Regions from separate parts of the Kitasatospora sp. NPDC048715 genome, predicted to be linked through region 3. Evidence: riboswitches for the same ligand, from Rfam matches in the RefSeq annotation. Region 3 holds a riboswitch; each other region holds the start of a gene.
The links. A riboswitch is a leader RNA that binds a small molecule or an ion and turns the genes downstream of it on or off. The one in region 3 is predicted to bind S-adenosylmethionine.
Positions count from the first base shown of each region.

Region 1: another riboswitch for S-adenosylmethionine. It lies ahead of ACGFSC_RS32215 (IclR family transcriptional regulator); the one in region 3 lies ahead of ACGFSC_RS30425 (aminotransferase class V-fold PLP-dependent enzyme).
Region 2: another riboswitch for S-adenosylmethionine. It lies ahead of thrC (threonine synthase); the one in region 3 lies ahead of ACGFSC_RS30425 (aminotransferase class V-fold PLP-dependent enzyme).

Region 1 is NZ_JBICVH010000019.1:239,183-242,447, forward strand. Features, by position in the region: gene ACGFSC_RS32210 (hypothetical protein) at 110-1,183, shown strand; SAM riboswitch class I at 1,270-1,412, shown strand; gene ACGFSC_RS32215 (IclR family transcriptional regulator) at 1,613-2,326, shown strand; gene ACGFSC_RS32220 (threonine/serine exporter family protein) at 2,369-3,265, opposite strand, start outside.
Region 2 is NZ_JBICVH010000025.1:5,220-8,484, reverse strand. Features, by position in the region: gene thrC (threonine synthase) at 1-1,304, opposite strand, end outside; SAM riboswitch class I at 1,321-1,457, opposite strand; gene ACGFSC_RS37370 (glucosyl-3-phosphoglycerate synthase) at 1,569-2,606, shown strand; gene ACGFSC_RS37365 (trehalose-6-phosphate synthase) at 2,645-3,265, shown strand, end outside.
Region 3 is NZ_JBICVH010000018.1:67,981-71,245, reverse strand. Features, by position in the region: gene ACGFSC_RS30435 (hypothetical protein) at 1-395, shown strand, start outside; gene trpD (anthranilate phosphoribosyltransferase) at 515-1,591, shown strand; SAM riboswitch class IV at 1,700-1,818, shown strand; gene ACGFSC_RS30425 (aminotransferase class V-fold PLP-dependent enzyme) at 1,870-3,255, shown strand; gene ACGFSC_RS30420 (Lrp/AsnC family transcriptional regulator) at 3,259-3,265, opposite strand, start outside.

The sequences.
Region 1 (3,265 bases), on a different contig from region 3:
GACGGTGTGGCGCCCGCAGTCGGCCCGGCCCCGACCGCCGGACCCGCCACGTCCCCGGTCGCCCGGCCGCCGTCCGGCCGACCACCACGGCTCTCGGAGGCGGACCCCCATGAACACCGACCTGCTCCACCGGCTGCTCGACGTCGACCCGGCCGCCGGACCGGTCGACCTGCTCCACCGCGCCCGGGGCGAGCGCCACCTCCCGTACCTGGTGCTCGCCGCGCTCGCCCGGGACGGCGTCCGGATGGGCCGGCACGCCCGCGCCGAGCTGCAGCGCGCCCGCGACCGGGCCGAGTGCTACGCGGGCGTCGCGCGCGACCTCGCCGACGCCACCGGGGTCCGTCCGATCCGCGACCTGCCACTGGCCGGCTACTACCCGCCCGACCTGCCCCGGCCGCTGGCCGAGCTCGGCCTCGTCAGCCCCACCGAGGCCACGCTCTGGCAGGCCGTCAACCGGCTGGTCACCGATCACCCGGTGGAGTCCGTGGAGGTCACCCTGTTCGGCGAGCGGCCCCGGCACACCGCCGTCACCCTGCGCTGGCCGGGCGAGGACCCGCTGCTGGACCCGTGGTACCAGGTACGGGTCGCCACCGCCGCGCTCACCGGCGACCTCGCCACCGTCCCGGTCCGCCCCTACCTGGCCGCCGACGACCACGTGGAATGCCTGATCGCCCTCGCCGAGGAGGGGCTCGGGCGGGCCTTCCTCGCGGGCGACGTGATCGACGTGGCCCAGCTCGCCGGGCAGCCCTTCGACCCCGTCGAGACCGCCGCGGTGGTCGCCGCCTACCGGCTCGCCCCGGAGGCCGCCGCCCTCCTCGACCTCGCCGCCGAACACGTGCCGCTCGGCTCCCTGCGGGACGTGCGCACCGTCCTGGAGACCGAGGTCGCCCCCGAACGGCGCCGCCGCCGCGGCCGCCACCGCCCGCTCCGGCCGCGCCACGGCACCCTGCTGCGCCGCACCGTCATCCGGCACCGGTGGGACGAGGCCCTGCTGCTCCCGGCCGGCGACGCGACCCTGCTGCTCACCCCGGTCGCCGACTACCTGCTCGGCCCCGAGGGCACCCGGCCGACGGCCTCCGAACGCGCCGCCGCCCTCGACGCCCTGAATGCCTGGGACGCCACCGCCCCCGGCGGCCCGGACCGGGCCCCGTGCACCGGCCTGTCGGAGCCGCGCCACCGCTGAGCGGGCCCGCGGGCGGCGGCCGGGGGTGGGGGCCGGAGGTGGGGGGGCTTGCCGAGCGGCCCGGGAAGTCTTGTATCGTTCCTGGCGAATCATCCAGAGGGGTGGAGGGACCGGCCCTACGAAGCCCCGGCAACTCCCCGTTCGACCCGGCGTCCGAAGTACGCGCCGTGCCGTCCGGGGGCAGTGCCAACTCCGGCCTGTCGCCACTGTGGCGCGGGAAAGATGAGGAGACACGGTGCTCTCTGTGCTGTCCTTCGCCCGGGCGCTTCCCGCCCCGGCGCTTTCGCGTACCCGTCTCGTGCCCGGCGCAGGCATTCGGCCGTTTCCCCCGGCCCGTCCTCGCTGACCACACCCCCCGGCTCCCCGCCAGGAGCCGCCGTGAGCAGCGACCGTCCGCTGCTCCGGGCCCCGAGACTGGAGTACCCCCACATGGAGAACACGAGCGGCGTCGGCGTGCTCGACAAGGTCACCTCGATCCTCGGCACCCTGGAGGCCGGCCCCGTCACGCTGGGCGGCCTGGTCGCCGCCACCGGCATGGCGCGGCCCACCGCCCACCGGCTGGCCGTCGCACTCGAACACCACCGCCTGGTCAGCCGGGACACCCAGGGCCGGTTCATGCTCGGCCCGCGGCTCGGCGAGCTCGCGACGGCGGCCGGGGAGGACCGGCTGCTGGCCGCGGCCGGCTCGGTCCTCACCCAGCTGCGCGACATCACCGGCGAGAGCGCCCAGCTCTACCGCCGGCAGGGCGAGGTGCGGATCTGCGTGGCCGCGGCCGAGCGCCTCACCGGCCTGCGCGACACCGTTCCGGTGGGCGTCACCCTCCCCATGAAGGTCGGCGCCGCCGCCCAGATCCTGCTCGCCTGGGAGGAGCCCGAACGGCTCCACCGCGGACTGCAGGGCGCCCGCTTCACCGCCACCGCGCTGAGCGGGGTGCGGCGCCGGGGCTGGGCCCAGTCGGTCGGCGAGCGCGAACTCGGGGTCGCCTCCGTTTCCGCGCCGGTCCGCGGCCAGTCCAACCGGGTGGTCGCCGCCGTCACGGTCTCCGGCCCGATCGAACGCCTCACCCGGCACCCCGGCGCCCACCTCTCCCAGGCCGTCGTCGAGGCCGCCCACCGGCTCACCGAGGCCCTGCGCCACCCCTGAGCGGGGGCTCCGCCCGCGTCGGGGGCCCCGCCTGCCCCGGGCTCAGGCCCGGGGCAGCAGCACGGCGCGGGAGGGACGCGGGATCCGGCTGATCACCGAGCCGATCAGGGTGCCGATCGACACCCCGAAGACCGCCGACACGGCCGTCAGCACCGACTGCGCGCCGTTCCCGACCTCGATCTGCGCGGTGTGCAGCAGGCCGAAGGAGCCCGGTACCACGATCCAGAACGCCGGGAGGTAGAGCACCTGCCAGAGCGGACCGCCCGGCAGCCAGTGCACCAGGGTGGCCGCGGCCGCGGCGGTGACCGCGCCGGCCAGGCCGCCGACCGCCGCGCCGTGCGCCGACCCCACCACCACCTGGACCGTGACGCTGACCGCGATCACCACGACGATCCACGGGACGGCCGAGGGCGGGGTGTTCACGCTGACCACCACGCCCGCCACCGCGAGCGCCAGCCCCAGCGCGATCACCCACCAGCTCGGCCTGGCGACCTGTACGTCGGCCAGCGCGGCGGCCGGCACGCCGGCCGCCGTCGCGGCCGCGGCCACCCCGGCGAGGAACAGCGCCAGCTGCACCGCACCGGACACCAGCCGGGCCGTACCCGCGCTGGACGCACCCGCGGCGATCTCCGACAGCCCGGTGACGAGCAGTCCGCCCGGCAGCAGGATCGCCAGCGTGGCCACGATGGTCCGCAGCGGGCCCTCCAGCAGCCCGGCCCGGGCGAGCGAGAGGACCAGCAGCGCGACCAGGAAACCGGCGGTGACGGGCAGCAGCGGCCGCAGGTACGGCAGCCGCCGGGCGAGCACGGTCAGCCCCACGACGATCAGCGAGCCGAGCCCGGCCGCCAGCACGTTCGCCGCCACCGGCTGCAGGAAGAGACAGACCCCCACCCCGACCGGCAGCGCCCCGAGGTCCGACACCCACGCGGGCCGGCGGGC
Region 2 (3,265 bases), on a different contig from region 3:
GCGGACGCGAGGCCGGCGGCGCGGAACGAGTCCAGCGTCGGGCGGATGACGGCGGTCATCCCGGCGTCGGAGACGGCGTCCAGGGTCTTCAGGCCGTCGCCGGTGTTGATCGCGACGGTCTCCTTGGCCGGATCCAGCTGCCCGGTCTCGACCAGCTTCTTCAGCACGCCGACGGTCACCCCGCCCGCGGTCTCGGCGAAGATGCCCTCGGTCCGCGCCAGCAGCCGGATCGCCGCCACGACCTCGGCGTCCGTGACGTCCTCCACCGCGCCACCGGTGCGGCGGGCGATGTCCAGCACGTACGGGCCGTCGGCCGGGTTGCCGATCGCCAGCGACTTGGCGATGGTGTCCGGCTTGACCGGCTTGATCACGTCCCGGCCGGCCTTGAACGCGGCCGACACCGGCGAGCAGCCCTCGGCCTGGGCACCGAAGATCCGGTACGGCCGGTCCTCGACCAGGCCGAGCCTGATCAGCTCCTGGAGGCCCTTGTCGATCTTCGTCAGCTGCGAGCCCGAGGCGATCGGGATCACGATCTGCTCCGGCAGCCGCCAACCGAGCTGCTCGCAGATCTCGTACGCCAGCGTCTTGGAACCCTCGCCGTAGTACGGCCGCAGGTTCACGTTGACGAAGCCCCAGCCCTCGCCGGCCGAATCGCCGATCAGCTCCGAGCAGAAGCGGTTCACGTCGTCGTAGTTGCCCTCGATGCCGACCAGCTCGCCGCCGTACACCCCGGCCATGACGACCTTGCCCTGCTCCAGGTCGTGCGGGATGAACACGCAGGACCGGAACCCGGCCCGGGCCGCCGCCGCCCCCACCGCGCCGGCCAGGTTGCCGGTGGAGGAGCAGGACAGCGTGGTGTACCCGAACGCCCGGGCCGCCTCGATCGCGCAGGCGACCACCCGGTCCTTGAACGAGTGCGTCGGGTTCCCGGAGTCGTCCTTGACGTGCAGCTGGGCGGTGAAACCGAGCTCCCGGCCCAGGTTGTCCGCCTTCACCAGCGGGGTCCACCCCGGGTTCAGATTGGGCTTCGACGCCACGTCGGCCGGAACCGGCAGCAGCGGCGCGTACCGCCAGATGGACGCCGGACCGGCCTCGATCCGCTTGCGCAGCTCCTCGGCGCCCTCGCTGCCGAACTCGTAGGCGATCTCCAGCGGGCCGAAGCACTCCAGGCAGGCGAAGCTGGGGCCGAGCGGGAAGCGGGTGCCGCACTCGCGACAGGACAGCGCGGCGGCGGGGCCGAGGTCGACGGGCGGGGGTCCCCCCGGCCGAAGGCTGGGGGAGGGTGCGGCGGTGTCGATAGCCATGATGGCGAGGCCTCTCTCCTCATCTTCCCCGTGGCACGGTCGCGCCACAGGCCGGAATTGGCACCTGTCCCGCCGGGGCCTGTCGACAGACAGCCGCGCGGGAAGGTTGCCGGGACGTCAACGGGCCGTTCCCTCAGTCCCTCTGGATGAGCTTGTGAAATTGTGGTGATGCTCAACGGCGACCCCGGCGTGCAAAGGTCCGACCGCTGTACGAAGACTGTATCCGAAGGCGTCAATCCTGAACGGGTCCGTCCGCCACGCGAGATGACCCGTCCCACCGACCCCGCCGAGGAGACCTCCGTGCCCGCCGAACCGATTCCCGAGCTCCTCCCGCAGGCGGCGTCCTGGCTGCGCCGCCGCTCCTGGAGCGCGGCCGACCGGCCGGTCCGCACCCTCCTCGCCGCCAAGGAACGCACCGGCCGCACCGTCAGCGTGGTCCTCCCCGCCCTGGACGAGGAGGCCACCGTCGGCGACATCGTCCGCACCATCCGCCGCGAGCTGATGGAACGCCTCCCGCTCGTCGACGAACTCGTCGTCGTCGACTCGGGCTCCACCGACGCCACCGCCGCCGTCGCCGCCGAGGCCGGCGCCCGGGTCGAGCACCGCGACGCCGTCCTGCCCCGGCTGCCCGCCGTCCCCGGCAAGGGCGAGGTGCTCTGGCGCTCGCTGCTGGTCACCCGCGGCGACATCGTCTGCTTCGTCGACGCCGACCTGCGCGAATTCGACCCGTCCCTCGTCTCCGGCATCCTCGGCCCGCTGCTGACCGACGAGTCCATCCAGCTGGTCAAGGCCATGTACGACCGCCCGCTGGAATCCGAGGGCGCCGTCCTGCCCGCCGGCGGCGGCCGGGTCACCGAACTCGTCGCCCGGCCCCTGCTCAACCTCCACTGGCCGGAACTCGCCGGTTTCGTCCAGCCCCTCGGCGGCGAGTACGCGGCCCGCCGCTCACTGCTCGAACGGCTGCCCTTCCCCACCGGCTACGGCGTCGAACTCGGCCTGCTGGTCGACGCCCTGGAACTGGCCGGCCTGGACGCCCTGGCCCAGGTGGACGTCGGCGTCCGGCACCACCGCCACCAGGACGGCCAGGCCCTCGGCCGGATGGCCGCCACCATCTACCGGACCGCCCTGGAACGCCTCGACCGCACCCACCGCCTCAAGGCCTCCGCCGACCTCGTCCACCCCCAGCTCACCCAGTTCACCCGCGACCCGGAAACCCGCGCCTTCACCGCCCACACCCACCCGGTGACCGCCCTGGAACGCCCCCCGATGCACACCGTCCCCGAATACGCGACCCGTCATTGAGGGGTTTGCCGCCCCGAACCCCCGGCAACATCCCAACCATGGGCGATCTCACGACCAACCGTTCGAGCGCGACCGGCACCGCCCCCGTCCTGGTTGCCTCCAACCGGGGACCGGTGTCCTTCAGCACCGCCGACGACGGCACGCTGACCCTGCGCCGCGGCGGCGGCGGACTGGTCTCCGGCCTCTCCGCCATCGCGGACCCGAACGCCGTCTGGGTCTGCGCCGCCCTCAACGACGCCGACCGCAGAGCCGCCGCCGAGGCGCCGCGGGGCCGCCTCGACCTGGCCGGCCACGAGGTCGGCGGCCAGGCCGTACGGATGCTGGACATCGACCCGCAGACCTTCGCCCGCGCCTACAACGGCGTCGCCAACTCCACCCTGTGGTTCGTCCACCACCTGCTCTACGCGACCCCCACGGCACCCGCCTTCGACGCCGGCTTCCGCACCGAGTGGGCCGCCTACCGGGCGTACAACGAGGCCTTCGCCGAGGCCCTGGCCGCCGAGGCCGCCCCGAACGCCGCGGTCCTCGTCCAGGACTACCACCTCTCCCTGGTCCCGGCCCTGCTCCGGGCGGCCCGCCCCGACCTGCGGATCGGCCACTTCTCGCACACCCCCTGGGCCCCGCCCGAGTACTACCGGATGCTGCCCGACGACGTCGCC
Region 3 (3,265 bases):
TCCTCGTCTACAGCGACGACCGCAACACCCGCGAGCAGGTGCTGACGGCGCTCGGCCGTCGGCCCGCCGAGGATCTTCCGGAACTGTCCTACCTGGAGTGCGCGACCACCCCCGCGGTGCTCAAGGCACTGGAGAAGGGGGGCGTGGACCTCTGCGTGCTGGACGGCGAGGCCGTTCCGGCCGGGGGGCTGGGGCTCGGGCGCCAGCTCAAGGACGAGATCTACGGCTGCCCGCCGGTGCTGGTGCTGATCGGCCGGCCGCAGGACTCCTGGCTCGCCGCCTGGAGCCGGGCGGACGCCGCCATCTCCCGCCCGGTGGAGCCGGTGGCGCTGGCCGGGGCGGTCGCCACCCTGCTGCGGGCGCGGCTGGCGAAGCGGACTCCGGTCGTCCGCTGAATTCCCCCCCGGCAACTGGAAAAGAGAGGGGTAGAAGCGGCCCCTTCGCTCGATAGGCTGGCTCCATCCGTACGGACGTCCCCCCGGAGCGGGGAACCGACAAACAGCTGGAGTCAGCCATGGTGAACGTGAACCCTGCGAACGGCGGTAGCGACCCCGCGCAGGTGATCCGCACCTGGCCGGACCTCCTGGCCGCGCTGTTGCAGGGGGAGGACCTCGACCGCGCGTCCACCGCGTGGGCGATGGACCGGATCATGAGCGGCGAGGCGTCCCCCGTGCAGGTGGCCGGGTTCATGATCGCTCTGCGGGCCAAGGGCGAGTCGGTCGAGGAGATCGCCGGCCTGGTCGACGCGATGTACGAGCATGCCGAGCCGCTGGAGATCCCCGGACCGGCGGTGGACATCGTCGGCACCGGCGGGGACCGGGCGAAGACCGTCAACATCTCCACCATGTCGGCGATCGTCGCGGCGGCCGCCGGCGCCAAGGTGGTCAAGCACGGCAACCGGTCGGCCTCCTCCGCCAGCGGCTCCTCGGACGTGCTGGAGAAGCTCGGGGTGGCGCTGGACCTCTCCGCGCAGCGGGTCGCCGAGGTGGCCGAGGAGGTCGGTCTCACCTTCTGCTTCGCGGCCAAGTTCCACCCCTCGATGCGGCACGCCGCCACCGCGCGGCGCGACCTCGGGGTGCCGACCTCCTTCAACATCCTCGGCCCGCTCACCAACCCGGCCAGGGTCACCGCGCACGCCATCGGCTGCTTCGACACCCGGCTGGCCGGGCTGATCGCCGGGGTGCTGGCCGAACGGGGCGCGACGGCGCTGGTCTTCCGCGGCGACGACGGGCTGGACGAGCTGACCATCACCACCACCTCGCAGGTCTGGCTGGTGCGCGACGGGGTGGTCACCGAGACCACCTTCGACCCGCGGGACGTCGGCATCGAGCTGGTCGGCATCGAGGCGCTGCGCGGGGCGGACGCCTCGTACAACGCCGAGGTCGCACGGCGGCTGCTGGCGGGGGAGCACGGGCCGGTGCGGGACGCCGTCCTGCTGAACACGGCGGCGGCGCTGGTCGCGCTGGACCTCGGCGAGGCGCCGCTCGCCGAGCAGCTGGCGGCCGGCATGGAGCGGGCCGCGGAGGCGATCGACTCCGGTGCCGCGCAGGACCTGCTGCGACGCTGGTCGGAGGCCACCAGCCGGATCTGAGGCGGTAGTTGGGGAGCCCGTGCCGGAACGCCGGCACGGGCTCCCGCGCTGTCCGGATGCTGGATGCCCGTTTGACCACCCGATGGACGCGGCCTAGAGTCTTGGCCAGGTCATGAGTGACAGTGCGAAGCCCCAGCTGGCTGTCCGGCAACCCTCCGTCCGTGGCGGGGTGCCCTGGGTGAGGACCGGGTCGTCACGGCAAGCCGTCCGTGCGACAAGCGCGGACGCCCGACGACTAGCACTCCCGGGGTCCCTCACCCCTGAAGGAGTGCATCCTCATGTCCCCTCTCGCCACCACCGAGACCTGCGCCCCGCTCGCCGTCCTCGGCGCCGACGTCCAGGTCCCGCTCGCCAACGGTGAGAAGGTCGGCTACGCGGCGCTGGACTACGCGGCCAGCTCCCCGGCGCTCCAGCGGGTGTGGGACGACGTCGCCGCCTACGCGCCGTACTACGGCAGCGTCCACCGCGGGGCCGGGTACCTCTCCCAGCTGTCCACCGACCTGTTCGAGCAGAGCCGCCGCACCGTCGGCGAGTTCCTCGACCTGCGCGAGGGCGACCAGGTGGTCTTTACCCGGGCCACCACCGACTCGCTCAACCTGCTGGCCGCGGCCCTTCCGGCCGGCACCCGGGTGTTCGCCTTCGAGACCGAGCACCACGCCTCGCTGCTGCCCTGGGCGCACGCCGGACTGGGCGTCACCTACCTGCGGGCGCCGCGCTCCCGGGCCGAGGCGGTGGCCGCCCTGGACGCCGCCCTCGCCGGGGCGCCCGAGGGCCCCAAGCTGCTCTGCGTCACCGGCGCCTCCAACGTGACCGGCGAACTGTGGCCGGTCGCCGAGCTGACCCGGACCGCGCACCGGCACGGCGCCCGGGTGGTGCTGGACGCCGCCCAGCTGGCGCCGCACCACCGGGTCTCGGTCCGCGAGCTGGACGTCGACTGGATCGCCTTCTCCGGCCACAAGATCTACGCGCCGTTCGGCGCCGGGGTGCTGGCCGGCCGGGCGGACTGGCTGGACGCGGCCGAGCCGTACCTGGCCGGCGGCGGGGCGACCCGGACGGTGGCCCGGGAGAGCGACGGCTCGGTGGCCGTGCAGTGGCACACCGGCCCGGCCCGGCACGAGGCCGGCTCGCCGAACGTCATCGGCGCCTACGCGATCGCCTCGGCCTGCCGGGCCCTGACCGAGGCCGGCTTCGACGCGCTGGAGGCCCGCGAGCAGCAGCTGATCGCCCGGCTGACGGCCGGGCTGGAGCGGATCCCGCAGGTCAAGGTGCTGAACCTGTTCGGCTCCGACTCCGCCCGGGTCGGCGTGCTGTCCTTCGTCGTCCGGGGCTGGAACAGCTCGCACTTCTCGGCCGCGCTGTCCGCCGAGTACGGCATCGGGGTGCGCGACGGCCTGTTCTGTGCCCACCCGCTGGTGCGCACGCTGCTCGGGGACGAGGACGTCGCCCCGTCCGAGTGCGGCGCGCCGGAGCCCTCGCTGCCGGGCGAGCGCAGCCTGAACGCGATCCGGGTGAGCTTCGGCGCCGGGACGCCGGACGAGCACGTCGACCGCTTCCTGACCGCCGTCCGGGAGCTGGTCACGGACGGGGCGGCCTGGAACTACCGCAACGAGGGCGGGCGCTGCGTCGCGACCGTGCAGATCGACCGGGGGCGGCGCGAGGGCTGAGCGCTACTCG